Regions from separate parts of the Pseudomonas sp. GW821-FHT03C07 genome, predicted to be linked through region 2. Evidence: predicted binding sites of a transcription regulator. Region 2 holds the regulator's gene; the other holds the start of a gene.
The links. The regulator FliA, encoded in region 2, starts transcription of late flagellar genes. The targets are predictions, from matches to a motif close to CTAAAGTTTNNNNNNNNNNNGCCGNTAA.
Positions count from the first base shown of each region.

Region 1 (5,246 bases), on a different contig from region 2:
TGCGTGGACGCTCCTGTGCAGGAATGACCAGCGGTTCGAGCGCCGATGCCGCCGCCGAAGCCAGCTCCTCGGCCTGGAGATCCAGCCCCTTGCTGGTATCTATCCAGAGCGCGGCGAGGCCGGAGCTACGGATCTTCTGCAGATCCTCTTCGTTATCGAGCAGAAAGTGACTGCGCCAGAATGGGTGATCCATCCAGGAGCCGCAAAAGGATTGCACATACATACCGACACGAAGCTCGCTCACCTGTATCTGTCTTAGCATGACGAACATCCTGGTTTCTTATCACGCTGGAGCACCTCGCTGGAGGTCCGGCTACAGCGAAAACCGCGCGATCAGGTGATTCAGGCTTCCCGCCAGTTTCGACAGCTCGCCACTGGCGATCGACGTCTGGCTGGCGGCCGACGAGCTTTGAATGGAAAGATCACGAATACTCATCAGGTTACGGTCAACTGACCTGGACACCTGCGCCTGTTGCTCGGAAGCCGTGGCGATCAGCAGGTTCTTTTCATTGATATGCGAGATCGACAGGGTCACCTCCTTGATTGCCAGGCCCGTCTCGTGGGCCAGTGAACGGGTCACCCGGGTTTCTTCGCTGCTGTGGTTCATCGACTCCACGGCCTTCTTCGAGTCGAGCTGGATACCCTTGACCATCTGCTCGATTTCCTGGGTCGACTGCTGGGTCCGATGGGCCAGGGCACGTACCTCGTCCGCGACCACCGCAAAGCCACGGCCCTGCTCGCCAGCCCGGGCGGCTTCGATGGCGGCGTTCAACGCCAGCAGGTTGGTCTGCTCGGCGATGGCGCCAATCACGTCGAGCACCTTGGCAATATGCAGGGCCTGTCCGGCCAGACCTTCTATATCGGTTTTGGTCTGTTCGACACGGCTGCTCAAGCGCTCAATGGAGCCGATGGTTTCATCGACTCGATCCTGGACGATCCGTGCCGAGCTTTCCGAGGCCTGGGTGGACTGTGAAGCCGCAACGGCATTTCTGGCCACTTCCTCGACCGCGGCGGTCATCTGGTTGACCGCGGTGGCGGCCTGGTCGGTTTCAACGCTCTGCTTTTGAATACCCTTCGTCGACTCATGGGTAATCGCGCTCATCTGCTCAGCCGCCGAGGCCAGCTGTCGGGACGAGTCGGAGATATGTTCGATGGTGTTCTTGAGACTCGAACGCATGGCGGCGGCGACCGTCTGCAGGTCGGTGATTTCATCCCGCCCGCTGACCTCCACCTTGCTCTTCAGGTCACCGTCGGCGATCTTCTGCATCGACAGACGCAGGGCATTGATCGGCTGCGCGATACTGCGGGTAAACAGCAGCGCCACGGCACAACTGATCACCAGGGCCAGCACCATGAATATCAGTGTCAGCAAGAGCGCGCTGTCATAGCTGGTGTTTGACAGCTGCCCCGAATGCTCGGCCCCCTCCTCGTTGAGGCGGATCAGCGCTTGAATCGAAGCTTGCAACTTCTTCGCCGCGTCACTGGTGGTGTCACGAATGAAGTGGGTCATGCTCTCGAAGGATGCGGCCGAACTCATGCTCACCAGTCGATCGATCAGGTCCTGGTAATTGCGCACATCACTGATCACCTGATCATAAAGCTGTTTTTCTTCGGGACTGGAAACCCGCGAAGCATATTTTTCGGTTTCCTGGCTCAGGACGACTTTCAGCGCCTGCAGTTTGTCCAGGGAGCTTTTGCTTTGGCGCTCTTCATCCATGACAAAGCGACGGGCATCGAGCCGGTAGAGTTGCCCCGCATCTTGAATGCGACCGGCCTGACGCACACTCGGCAGCCAGTCCGTTTGCAGCCTCAGAGACGCGTCGTGGATTTCTTTCATCCGATACAGCGAGGTCACTCCGAGGCTGATCAGCAACAGGCAGATCAGCCCGAAAGCGAGGGCCGATCTGAGGGTCAACCTGATGTTCCTTGTCTTCATGAAACCACTCCGAGGCCAGGCTGCGTGAACGTTCGCTTGCGGGGACGCCAATCACTCCAGCAGTGTAGTACGTCCCTTGCAAAGGAGCGGTTTCAGCGTTCGGGTCACCTTGGCTGGCGCTCGATATGACGTGCCAGTTGTATCAACAGGCCTTTGGGCGAAAACCTTTATTACCGCGACTCACGGGCAGCCTGGCGCCACCCGCGAGCCGACAGACTTACGCCAGCAGCTTGCGCTCGGTCTTGCCGTACTTGATCGACTTCTCATCCGGAATCATCAGGCCGGTCTGTTCGTCGCGCCCCTGCAGGACGAAACGGGCGTCCGCCTTGCCCAACTGCTCGGCGGCCTTCTGGCTGTCGGCACCGATCTCGCCCTTTTTCATGCGGTTGACAATCACGCCCACGGCGGTGTCCTTGAAGTCACGCAGCATCCAGGCATCGCCGTCGCTGTCGCCAGCCACCAGCACCGGGCCATAGCCCTTCTTCGCCACCAGCACGTTCTTGATCCCGACGGTCTTGCCCGGGCCGTAGTTGAAGTGCCAGCCCGGCAGGTAGCTGCTGTCGTACTTGCCGTCTTTCATCGCCAGGCGCAGGCCGATCACGTTTTCCGGCGGTACGCCATAACCGTAGTTGGGATGGCCAGCGAACACCCGGACCACGTCATCGATGGACGCGGTGCTGATATAGACGTCGATGCCGTTGGCTCGCAGCGTGTGCATCAGGCCACGGATTTCCTCGTGGATACGGATGCCGTGGAAGTGCGTATCGGCGACCACCCCGGCCTTGCCCGGCAAGCTGCGCGGGCTCTCGTACCTGACCTTGCGCAGGCCATCACCCAGGTCATGGTTGTTGGAGGCCTCGGCCATCGCCTGCAACTCGGCGGTGCTCATGTTCTTGTAGAAGTAGATGATCCACTTGTAGCCGATCTCCACCGGGTAGCTGTCGCAGATCGCGTCATACATGAAGTAGAGCTTGGTGAAGAAGTCCTTGAACTGATCGGTGGCCTGGATTTCCTCCAGGCTCTTGCTGCCGGCCAGGCCCTGGTAGTTGGCGTGCAACCAGCGGTAGTCGGCTTCGACGTCGGCGGCGATGTCTTCCATGTTCACTGGCTTGCCGTCGACCGTCAGGTAGTCCTTCATAAACGCACCGTTCGGCACGTCCTGGCGCAGCACGGCGGCAAACTCGTCGGGGTTGAGTTTGTACTGCAAGTGGTTCATCTGGTAGACCAGCAGCGCCTCTTCGCAGTCGTTCATGATGCAGGTGTTGTCCCAGTCGAACACCGCGTACGGGCGTTTGTCCGGGTGGTAGGACGCACTCTTCAGGCCATGCTGGTCGAGCACCGCCTGCAGGCGCTTCTGGTTCAACGGCGACCAGCGCGCCGGGTCCAGTGCGCTCGGCGTGGCCTTGGCGGTGGAGGCCTCGGCAAGGCGGCCACTCAACAACAAGGGACTGACAACGGAAACGGCGGCAAGGGTATTCAGAAACTGGCGACGCTGCATGGCATAACTCCTGGAATTAGAAGAATGGTCGCAAACGGGGCGACGGCGAGAGCGTGTTTCAAGACAAGGGCGCAGGGGACGGGCCGCCCGGCGACGAGGCTAGCGCCAAATGCATATAAATACAACAATGCCACAATATTACACATTTATGGCACATCGACACTTTCTCACCGACAGTGATGGGCGACCGAACTTGACAGCGCTGTCCCGTCTTCCACAATGCGTGCTCGGATAGCGATCCCAACAGTAAGGACATGAGGTATGTGGCAAGAAGAGCGTTACCAGCGGATTCGTGCACTGCTGGCGACCTTGCAGCGTGTGACCACCGACCGCATTGTCACGGAACTGAATGTTTCCCGCGAGACCGTGCGGCGCGACCTGGTGGCGCTGGAAACCCTGGGCGAGTTGAAACGCATCCACGGCGGTGCGATCAACGTCGAGGACGAGGCGCCGATTGCCGAGCGCGTCCATATCAACGTCAAGTTCAAGCGTGACCTGGCCCGCGCCGCGGTCGGCCTGCTCGCCCATGGCCAGACGATCTTTATCGACGCCGGCACCACCACTGAAATTTTTGCCCAGGAGTTGGCCAAGCTGGGCGGGCTGACCGTGATCACCAACTCGTTCAACGTCGCGCTGCAACTGCGCGGCGGCAGCGCGCCGGGTAGCCAGCACAACGAAGTGATCGTCCTCGGCGGCACCCTTGGCGATCGCGCACCGGCCACGGTGGGCGCTACCACGGTGGCGGAAATCGGCCGCTACCGCGCTGATCTGGCACTGCTCTCACCGGTGGGGGTGGACGTCCATCAGGGCGCCAGCAACTACGACCACCGCGAAAGCGAAGTGGCCCGGGCCATGGTCGAGCACACCGAACGGGTGGTGATCCTGGCCGACTACAGCAAACTGGGCGTGCAGAGCCGTGTCAGTTTCTGCCCAGCGGAGCGCATCGACGTGCTGGTGACCAATCAGCGGGCCAGCGACGAAGCCGCGTTCGACGCACTGAAAGTCAGGTTCAAGGAGATTATCCTGGCTTGATACCCCGGGTCGTCGGGGCATCCAGAATCGCTATCGGCAGCAAGCCGGCTTGTGTCTGGTGTCACGATTAGACGGGTGGTGAGAGACCAACGCGGCGGAACTTGCTGGCGATAGCGCTGACGAATTTTGCACCGCCCGTTCATTCGCGTATGCCTGAAAGCGCCGAATCCCCCAGCCAGCGGCCAAGGCTGATGATCCACACCAGCGCGGCAATCAGCAGGGTACTGAACAGCATGCCGTGCACGCCGCCATCGGCGATCAGCTTGCCAGCTACGAAGGGGAAACCAAAAACCCCGAGGAAATAGGCCAGGCTGAACAGCAGCAGCGCCTGTGCGGTCAGCCCCGGCGGCGCTTCATTGGCCGCCAGCCCGTTGATCACCGAATAGTTCAGGCCGTAGCCGATACCCAGCAAAGCCGCCATGGCGCCGTAGCTCAGGCTGTCGTGCACCCATTGGCCGAAACCGAGTACCGCCAGCAGCATCAGCGTGGTCAATACGCTGGAGGCGGCAAAGGGGTTACGCTTGACCACCCAACCGGCAATCAGCAGCCGACAGGCGATGGCGGCGCCCATGAAACAGAGGAAAAACAGCGAATAGTCGAGTCCGAGGCTGGCCGCATAGCTGGTTTGAAAGCTGCCCAGGCCACCGAAGATCGCACCGCCCAGCCCGACCATCAGGATCGAGAACACGGACCTGGAGCGCAGCACCTGAACGGCTGACGCCACGCTGATCTTGATGACCGGCCGGTTAGTGGCGCCCGTCTGGTCGCGACCACCCAGGT
Region 1 covers NZ_JBWKUQ010000001.1:283,308-288,553, forward strand. Annotated here, with positions in the region: gene AC07VG_RS01195 (cyclic di-GMP phosphodiesterase) at 1-262, opposite strand, end outside; gene AC07VG_RS01200 (methyl-accepting chemotaxis protein) at 314-1,936, opposite strand; gene AC07VG_RS01205 (HAD family hydrolase) at 2,154-3,434, opposite strand; gene AC07VG_RS01210 (DeoR/GlpR family DNA-binding transcription regulator) at 3,696-4,466, shown strand; gene AC07VG_RS01215 (MFS transporter) at 4,606-5,246, opposite strand, start outside.
Region 1: AC07VG_RS01200 (methyl-accepting chemotaxis protein) is a predicted target of FliA. The motif match lies at 2,080-2,107, and genes of this name have one in related genera.

Region 2 (5,246 bases):
AGGCGCGGCAGCAGCGGCCGGTTTGGCCGCCACCGGCGTAGCCACCGCCGTGGTCGCGGCCACTTCGGTGAATTTGCCCTTGCCATGCAACTCGTCGAGCAGCGATTCGAATTCCTGGTCGGTGATCAGGTCACCGCTGGCGGCGCCTGTACTTTCAGCCGCCTGGGCCGAAGCCGCGGTGGTATCGAGCGCTTCGACCTTGAACGACCCCTTGCCATGCAACTGGTCCAGCAAAGCTTCGAATTCGTCGTCGGTAATATCGGTACTTTCCGGCGCACCGCTGGCGGCAGCTGGGGCTGCCGGCGAAGTCGGTGCCGCGACCGCATCCGGGGCGAACTGGCCCTTGCCGTGCAACTGGTCGAGCAGCGATTCGAACTCGGCATCAGTGATTTCATCGCCGCCAGCCTCGCCCGGCGCCGCCCCCACGGCCATGGCTTTTGGTGCCTCGGCTGCGGCCTTGACGCTGTTCAGGGAGTCGAGCAGCAATTCGAATTCATTGTCGGTGATGTCACCAGACTCGCTTTCAGCGACCGCTTCAGGCACCACGGCCTCGGCCACCGGCGCGGCCACGACTTCGGCAGCCGCCGGTTCCGCCAGACGCGCCAAGGCCGCCAGCAGTTCCGGGGTTGCCGCAGTGATCGGGCCACGTTCGCGCACTTCGCTGAACATGCCGTTCACCGCATCCAGCGCTTCCAGGACCACGTCCATCAGCTCCGAGTCGACACGTCGCTCACCCTTGCGCAGGATGTCGAACACGTTCTCGGCGATGTGACAGCACTCCACCAGCTCGTTGAGCTGGAGGAAGCCGGCGCCCCCTTTTACAGTGTGAAAACCGCGAAAGATTGCATTGAGCAGGTCCGCATCATCAGGCCGGCTTTCCAGCTCGACCAGTTGTTCGGACAGTTGCTCCAGAATCTCGCCGGCCTCAACCAGAAAATCCTGAAGGATCTCTTCATCGGCGCCGAAGCTCATGTGTTTGGGTGCTCCTAGAATCCAAGACTGGAAAGCAAATCGTCGACATCGTCCTGACCGGACATAACGTCTTCACGTTTATCGGCATGAATCTGCGGACCTACACCCTTGGCCAACTCATTTTGCGGATCTTTTTCGGCAAGGATGGCATCGTGATCATGCTCGATACCGGCAAAACGGTCGACCTGGCTGGCCATCAGCACCAGTTTGAGCAGGTTGCTTTCCACTTCGGTGACCATTTGGGTCACGCGCTTGATCACCTGACCGGTAAGGTCCTGGTAATCCTGGGCCAGCAGAATATCGTTCAGCTCGCTCGACACCGCGCGGGTTTCCTGCTCGCTGCGGGACAGGAACGTCTCGACCCGCCGCGCCAACTCGCGAAACTCCTGGGCACCGACTTCGCGCCGCATGAAACGGCTCCAGTCAGCGCCCAAGGCCTTGGCCTCCACGTTCAGGCCAGTGACCCTCGGGGTCGCACTCTCCACCAGGTCCATGGTGCGGTTGGCCGCGGCTTCCGTCAGCCTGACCACATAGGACAGGCGCTCGGTGGCGTCGGTGATCTGCGAGACTTCCTCGGCCTGCGGCATATGCGGGTCGATCTGGAAGTTGACAATAGCGCTGTGCAATTCGCGGGTGAGCTTGCCGACTTCCAGGTACAGGCCACGGTCACGGGTCTGATTCAGCTCATGGATCATTTGCACCGCGTCGCCAAATCGACCTTTTTCAAGGCTGTCGACCAGTTCGCGGGCATGTTTTTTCAGGGTTAGTTCAAAATCACCCAGTGAAGATTCGTTGTGCTCCATAGCGCCCCCGTGGTGGACTTCATCAGCCGATGCGTTCGAAGATTTTCTCGATCTTCTCTTTCAACGCCTGGGCCGTGAATGGTTTGACCACATAGCCGTTTACACCGGCCTGGGCAGCTTCGATGATCTGCTCGCGCTTGGCTTCGGCCGTGACCATCAACACCGGCAGGTGCTTGAGCTTTTCATCGGCACGCACGTGGCGCAGCAGATCGATGCCGGTCATGCCGGGCATGTTCCAGTCAGTGACCAGAAAGTCGATGCTACCGCTGTTGAGGACGGGAATCGCGGTAGTACCGTCGTCCGCCTCAACCGTGTTGGTGAACCCGAGGTCACGCAACAGGTTCTTGATGATCCGCCGCATCGTTGAAAAATCGTCAACGATGAGGATTTTCATGTTCTTGTCCAATTCGACCTCCAAGCAGTCTTAAACGCGTTCAGCACCTGGACGCGCTGTTCAATCAATTCGGCACAGCACTCAACGACTGCATGGAAACCTCATCCGGCCGAGTCTCCCACAGGGCGTCAAACGCCATGTCGGTCTCGTTCGCAGTGTTCCCGCACTGCCTTCAACGCGCTCGCCACTCCCCCAAACGCCCCCGCAAGCGGGCCGCGCACTGGCTGTGTAACTGGCTGACTCGCGATTCGCTGACCCCCAGCACCTCACCAATTTCCTTGAGGTTCAGCTCTTCGTCGTAGTACAGCGCCAACACCAGTCGCTCACGCTCCGGCAAATTGGCAATCGCATCCGCCAGCGCCGCCTGGAAGCGTTCATCTTCCAGATCGCGCGACGGTTCGAGATGAGCACTCGCGCCGTCCTCGTGCAGCCCTTCATGTTCGCCGTCCTGCAACAGGTCGTCGAAACTGAACAGGCGACTGCCCAAGGTATCGTTCAAAATCCCGTAATAATCGTCGAGACTCAATTGGAGTTCGGCTGCAACCTCGTGATCTTTAGCGTCACGGCCGGTTTTTGCTTCAATTGCACGAATTGCGTCACTGACCATGCGTGTATTGCGGTGCACCGAACGCGGTGCCCAGTCACCCTTGCGCACTTCATCAAGCATCGCGCCGCGGATACGGATGCCGGCATAGGTCTCGAAACTGGCACCTTTGCTCGCGTCGTACTTGGTCGAGACCTCCAGCAGACCGATCATCCCGGCCTGGATCAGATCCTCGACCTGAACGCTGGCCGGCAGTCGCGCCAGCAGGTGATAGGCAATACGTTTGACCAAAGGTGCGTAACGCTCGATCAGTTCATACTGGCTGTCACGTGACGACTTGGAATACATGCGATAGCCACTGGCAGTCATAGAACCGGTCCCGCACTCGTTTGATGCACCAGACGCTCGACGAAAAACTCCAGGTGCCCCCGAGGATTGGCAGGGAGCGGCCAGGTGTCGACCTTCTGCGCGATTGCCTTGAACGCCAAGGCGCATTTCGAACGGGGAAATGCCTCATAGACCGCGCGCTGCTTTTGCACGGCCTTGCGTACACACTCGTCATAAGGAACGGCGCCGACGTATTGTAGGGCCACATCCAGGAAACGATCCGTGACCTTGGTCAACTTGGCGAACAGGTTGCGGCCTTCCTGCGGGCTCTGGGCCATGTTGGCCAGTACGCGGAAGCGGTTCATGCCGTAGTCGCGGTTGAGCAGTTTGATCAAGGCGTAGGCGTCGGTGATCGAGGTCGGCTCGTCGCAGACCACCAGCAACACTTCCTGGGCCGCGCGGACGAAGCTGACCACCGACTCGCCAATACCCGCGGCCGTGTCGATCACCAGCACATCGAGGTTGTCGCCGATATCGCTGAATGCCTGGATCAGGCCGGCATGCTGCGCCGGGCTCAGGTGCACCATGCTCTGGGTCCCCGAGGCCGCCGGCACGATGCGAATCCCGCCCGGACCTTGCAACAGTACGTCGCGCAGTTCGCAGCGGCCCTCGACCACGTCGGCCAGGGTGCGTTTGGGGGTCAGGCCGAGCAGGACGTCGACATTCGCCAGCCCCAGATCCGCATCCAGCAGCATGACGCGCCGGCCAAGCTCAGCCAGCGCCAGGGACAAATTCACTGACACGTTGGTCTTCCCGACGCCACCTTTGCCGCCGGTCACCGCGATCACCTGTACGGGATGCATGCTGCCCATGTTCTCTTCTTACCTTGTCTTGCTTAGACGGAAGGCCACATAAGTGGCTGCGCGTTCACTTGTCGGAACAATGCGTGGCAGACCATCGATGTAGGTAATTTGCAACGTCTGAATACTCATCTCAGCCCACCCGCTTCGACGGGCTGTGGTAGATATCAGCGAACATATCGGCCATGGCTTCCTCGCTGGGTTCTTCCTGCATTTGCACACTGACCGCCCTGGACACCAGTTGATGCCGGCGTGGCAGGTGCAGATCATCCGGAATACGCGGCCCGTCGGTCAGATAGGCCACGGGCAGTTCGTGACTGATAGCCAGGCTCAGCACTTCGCCGAGGCTCGCCGTTTCATCCAGTTTAGTCAGGATGCAACCGGCCAGCCCGCAGCGTTTATAGCTGTGGTAGGCGGCCGTCAGCACCTGTTTCTGGCTGGTGGTAGCCAGGACCAGATAATTCTTCGCCTTGATCCCGCGTCCGGCCAGGCTTTCCAGTTGCATGCGCAACGCCGGGTCGCTGGCCTGCAGGCCGGCGGTATCGATCAGCACCACGCGTTTGCGCAGCAGCGGATCGAGGGCCTGGGCCAGGGACTGGCCCGGGTCGACATGGGTCACCGAGACATTGAGGATCCGCCCCAGGGTCTTGAGCTGCTCCTGGGCACCGATGCGGAAGCTGTCCATGCTCACCAGCGCGATGTTCTGCGCGCCGTACTTGAGCACGTAGCGCGCCGCCAGCTTGGCCAGCGTGGTGGTCTTGCCCATGCCGGCAGGACCGACCATGGCAATCACACCGCCCTCTTCCAGTGGCTCGATCTCGGGTGTGACAATCATCCGCGCCAGGTGCGCCAGCAGCATGCGCCAGGCCTGGCGTGGCTCGTCGATCCCGGTAACCAGTTCCAGCAGGTCGCGCGACAGCGGCCCGGACAGGCCGATGCGCTGCAGACGGCGCCAGAGGTTGGCCTGCTGCGGCTGACGGCCTTGCAACTGGTTCCAGGCCAGGGAGCCCAGCTGGACTTCCAGCAGCTCACGCAGGCCGTTGAGTTCCGAACGCATCGAGTCGAACACCCGCTGGTCCACCGCCGGGGCGTGCACCACAGGCGCTGGCGCCGGGCGCCGCGGCTCGTCGAAAGTCGGTTCGATCAGCGGCTCGGCGGCGGTCAGCGGCAGGCCGGCGAACAGTTGGCGATTGGTTGCGTTGTCGGTATCGCCGTCACTGCGCAAGCTCAGTTCGGCCTGGGCGGTGACGATACGCGACTGGGTCTTGCGCAGCTCGTCTTCGAGCTCCATGTTCGGCACCCGCGGCGACAGCGCCGAGAGCTTGTAGTCCAGGGCAGCCGTCAGC
Region 2 covers NZ_JBWKUQ010000003.1:99,371-104,616, forward strand. Annotated here, with positions in the region: gene AC07VG_RS06615 (chemotaxis protein CheA) at 1-972, opposite strand, end outside; gene AC07VG_RS06620 (protein phosphatase CheZ) at 987-1,775, opposite strand; gene AC07VG_RS06625 (chemotaxis response regulator CheY) at 1,798-2,169, opposite strand; gene fliA (RNA polymerase sigma factor FliA) at 2,342-3,082, opposite strand; gene fleN (flagellar synthesis regulator FleN) at 3,079-3,912, opposite strand; gene flhF (flagellar biosynthesis GTPase FlhF) at 4,034-5,246, opposite strand, start outside.